Regions from separate parts of the Zoogloea oryzae genome, predicted to be linked through region 2. Evidence: predicted binding sites of a transcription regulator. Region 2 holds the regulator's gene; the other holds the start of a gene.
The links. Region 2 encodes sigma-54, which starts transcription at its own class of promoters, with help from an activator protein. Its sites were predicted from a motif close to TGGCACGCTTNCTGCTNA; they were not measured.

Region 1 (2,200 bases), on a different contig from region 2:
GATCTTCATTCAGGCCGATTCCCCCAGCCGGGACACCCTGGAACACCTCGCGATCATGAACCGGGACTGCCCGCGCCCGGTGCTGCTGTTCTCCCAGGATGCCGATTCCGAGATGATCCGCCGCGCCGTGAAGGCCGGCGTGTCGTCGTATGTCGTTGATTCCGTGTCACCTGCGCGCCTGGACGCGGTGGTCGAGGTGGCCATCGCCCAGTTCGAAGCCTTCCAGCACATGCGCGCCGAGCGCGACGACGCCACCCGCAAGCTCTCCGAGCGGATCACCATCGACCGGGCCAAGGGCGTGCTGATGAAAGCCCGCGGCCTCGACGAGAACGCGGCCTATCACGCGCTGCGCAAACTGGCGATGGAGCGGGGCCGCAAGCTGGCCGACGTGGCCCAGGACGTGATCGACATGTCTAACCTTTTGCTGTGACGTAATCCGAAAGTGGTAGTTGCCCCGCGGGCGGGGCCTTGATTCGGGGCGGAGGCGCGTTGGCGGCTCTGCCCCGAATCCCTTTGAAACGCCCGCCGCGCCCAGGAGGCTGCCGTGCGTTGCGGCCGGATGATCCGGCGTGGTGCGAAACCGGCGGGTGTTGCACTGCAACAGTGCATCAGAAAGGGGTGATTCAACTACCCAAAAGGGGGTAGGAATTCACCCAAAACAATCTTTGTTATACAAATCAATGAATTAAAAATACTGGCACGGTCCTCGCTAAATGTTGGTTGTCGGACCAACGGCGGCCCGACTTGATCAGGCGATCTCACTTGGACAAGGGCGTCCATCCCCTCGCGGGTTATTGCGGGGAGATGTGGCGCCCGTTTTTTTTTGAATTTTCGATTTCACGATCAGGGGCGAGCGATGAGCAAGCAATTCGACGACAAGTTTCTTTCCCGCCGCGGCTTTCTCAAGGCTGGGGCTGGCCTCGGAGGTATGGCGGCAATGGGCACGATGATTCCTGCGGGTGGTGTGTGGGCTGCCGGTTCGGACAAGCCGGAGATCGAGGAGGTGAAGATCGGCTTCATCCCGCTGACCGACTGTTCGTCGGTGGTGATGGCCTCGGTGATGGGCTTCGACAAGAAGTACGGCATCAAGATCACCCCCAGCAAGGAAGCCTCCTGGGCCGGCGTGCGCGACAAGCTCGCCAACGGCGAACTCCACGCCGCCCACGTGCTGTACGGCCTGGTGTATGGCCTGCACCTGGGCATCGGCGGCCCCAAGAAAGACATGGCCGTGCTCATGACCCTCAACAACAACGGCCAGGCCATCACCCTCTCCAACGGCCTCAAGGACAAGGGCGCGGTGGATGGTGCCTCCCTCGCCAAGGTGATCGCGAAGAAGGAAAAGGAATACACCTTCGCCCAGACCTTCCCCACCGGCACCCACGCCATGTGGCTGTACTACTGGCTGGCCGCCCACGACATCGACCCGTTCAAGGACGTGAAGAACATCGTCGTGCCGCCCCCGCAGATGGTCGCCAACATGCGCGTCGGCAACATGGACGGCTACTGCGTGGGCGAACCCTGGAACCAGCGCGCCATCGTCGACAAGATCGGCTTTACGGCCGTGACCACCCAGGACATCTGGACCGACCACCCCGAGAAGGTGCTGGGTTCCACCGCCGAATTTGCGGCCAAGTACCCCAACACCGCCCGGGCGATGATCTGCGCGATCCTCGAAGCCTCCAAGTGGATCGACGCCAGCGCCGCCAACCGCTCGAAGACCGCCGAGACGGTGGCCGCCAAGAGCTACGTGAATACCGACGTGGATGTGATCCGCAGCCGGATGATTGGCCAGTACGAAAACGGCCTGGGCAAGAGCTGGTCCGAAAAGAACTACATGAAGTTCTACAACGACGGCCAGGTGAACTACCCCTACCTGTCGGACGGCATGTGGTTCCTCACCCAGCACAAGCGCTGGGGCCTCCTCAAGCAGGACGTGGATTACCTCGCCGTGGCCAAGGCCATCAACAAGACCGAGCTCTACAAGCAGGCCGCCAGCATCGTCGGCGCGCCGGTGCCCAAGTCGGACTTCCGCACCTCCAAGCTCATCGACGGCGTGGTGTGGGACGGCAAGGACCCGAAGAAGTACGCCGCCAGCTTCAAGATCAAGGCCTGACCGGCGGGCGGGCCGGCACCACCGGCCCGCCACCCCAAACCCCGATTCAATCCCGCACGCAACCCGACAGGCTCACCCGCCGTCACG
Region 2 (2,200 bases):
GTCGAAATGACGGATCACGCGATCGAGCTTGGAGGAAACGTATTCGCGGATGGCCGGCGTAACTTCGACGTGATGCCCCGTGATGTTGAGGTTCATGGTTCTTACCTTTCTGTCAGATGGTTTTGCGCAGACTGACCGGCGGGATATCGAGGGACTCGCGGTACTTTGCGATGGTCCTGCGTGCCACGACGATACCCTGCTGGCCCAACAACTCGGCAATCTTGGCGTCGGACAAGGGTTTCTTCTTGTCTTCCGCGGCTACCAGCTGGCGAATCAGCGCCCGAATCGCCGTCGAGGAAGCCGCCCCACCGGTGTCGGTGGCGACGTGACTGCCGAAAAAATGTTTGAACTCGAAAATGCCTCTTGGTGTGGCCATGTACTTCTGGGTGGTCACCCGCGAGACGGTGGACTCGTGCAATTCCAACTGTTCGGCGATTTCACGCAGTGTCAGAGGGCGCATCGCCACATCGCCATAATCGAAGAACTGACGCTGCCGGTCAACGATCGCTTGCGACACACGCTGGATGGTGTCGAAGCGCTGTTGAACGTTCTTGATGAGCCAGCGGGCTTCCTGCAGGTGATTGGACAGGGAGCCACTGGCGCCGCGGTTGTCCCGCAGGATCTGGGCATAAAGCTGGTTGATGCGCAGCTTGGGCATCGCGTCCGGGTTGAGGTTCACAACCCAGGTGTTGCGCACCTTGCGGACGATGACATCCGGCACCACGTAGCGGATGTCGGACTGGGCGAAGCGGGCGCCGGGCCGGGGGTTGAGGTCGAGGATCAGGGCGTGGGCTTCGCGCAGCTCGTCGTCGGTGCAGCGCAGCGCGCGCTTGAGCTTGAGGTAGTCGCGGGCGGCGAGGAGCTCGAGGTGTTCGGCGACGATGGCCAGCGCCAGCTCGCGTTCGCGGCTGGGCGGCAGGGCGCGCAGCTGCAGGCCGAGGCATTCGCCGATGTCGGCGGCGCCGATCCCGCAGGGGTCGAGGCTCTGGATGTGGCGCAGGGCGATCGTGAGGTCGTCCAGATCCACTTCGAGTTCGGGCGGCAGCAGCGGCAGGAGGTCTTCCAGGGCCTGGCTGAGGTAGCCGTCGTCGTCGAGGGCCTCGATCATGAAGCGGGTGAGGGCCCGGTCGCGGTCGGACAGCTGGGTGAGGGCGATCTGGGCGTCCAGGTGGTCGCGCAGGGTGGTGACCGTGGCCTGGAGATCCTGGAAATCGTTGTCGTCGTCATCGTCCCGCGAGCCGCTGCCGGAGCCCTGCCAGTCGCCGCCTTCGGCGAAGTCGAACTCCCGGTCGGTGTCGCGTTCGCGCTGGTCGGATTCGCGGGCCTGCTCCTGCTCGCGCTCCTGGGCGGCCTCGCTGCCGGCGGGGGCGGCCGGGCCAGGGGCTTCGAGACGGCTGGAGCCGAGGTTCGACTCCGGCTCGTCCCGCTCGATCATCGGGTTCTCGAGGAGGATCTTCTCGATCTCCTGGTTGAGCTCGAGGGTCGATAGCTGTAGCAGCTTGATGGACTGCTGCAGCTGCGGGGTGAGCGCGAGATGCTGGGAGAGTTTGAGCTGGAGGCTGGGCTTCATGACAACAATGATGCCTTAAAGCCGGAAGTGCTCGCCGAGGTAAACCTGACGGACCTGTTCATTCCGGACGATCTCTTCAGGGCGGCCGCTGGCCAGCACTTCGCCGGCATTGATGATGAAGGCGCGGTCGCAGATGCCAAGGGTTTCGCGGACGTTGTGGTCGGTGATGAGCACGCCGATCCCTTTTTCCTTGAGGAAGCGGATGATCTTCTGGATGTCGATCACGGCGATCGGGTCGACGCCGGCGAAGGGCTCGTCGAGGAGGATCAGCCGCGGGTCGGAGGCGAGGGCGCGGGCGATCTCGCAGCGCCGGCGTTCGCCGCCGGAGAGGGAGATCGCGGTGTTGTCGCGCAGGTGTTCGATGCCCAGTTCGCCGAGGAGCTGCTCGAGGCGCTCGGCCATCTCGGTCTTGGTGAGCTTCTGCAGTTCGAGCACGGCCTGGATGTTCTCGGCCACGGTGAGCTTGCGGAAGACGCTCATCTCCTGGGGCAGGTAGGACAGGCCGAGGCGGGCGCGCTGGTGGATCGGGCGATGGGTCAGGACCTGGTCGTCGAGGGTGATCTCGCCGCCGTCGGCGACCACGAGGCCGACGATCATGTAGAAGCAGGTGGTCTTGCCGGCGCCGTTGGG

Region 1: a site for sigma-54 is predicted at 696-713, ahead of QQK25_RS06355 (CmpA/NrtA family ABC transporter substrate-binding protein). Genes of this name have one in related genera too.

What each region holds. Positions count from the first base shown of each region.
Region 1 is NZ_BSPX01000013.1:8,718-10,917, reverse strand. Features, by position in the region: gene QQK25_RS06360 (ANTAR domain-containing response regulator) at 1-430, shown strand, start outside; gene QQK25_RS06355 (CmpA/NrtA family ABC transporter substrate-binding protein) at 857-2,113, shown strand.
Region 2 is NZ_BSPX01000024.1:32,438-34,637, reverse strand. Features, by position in the region: gene hpf (ribosome hibernation-promoting factor, HPF/YfiA family) at 1-96, opposite strand, end outside; gene QQK25_RS09715 (RNA polymerase factor sigma-54) at 113-1,570, opposite strand; gene lptB (LPS export ABC transporter ATP-binding protein) at 1,586-2,200, opposite strand, start outside.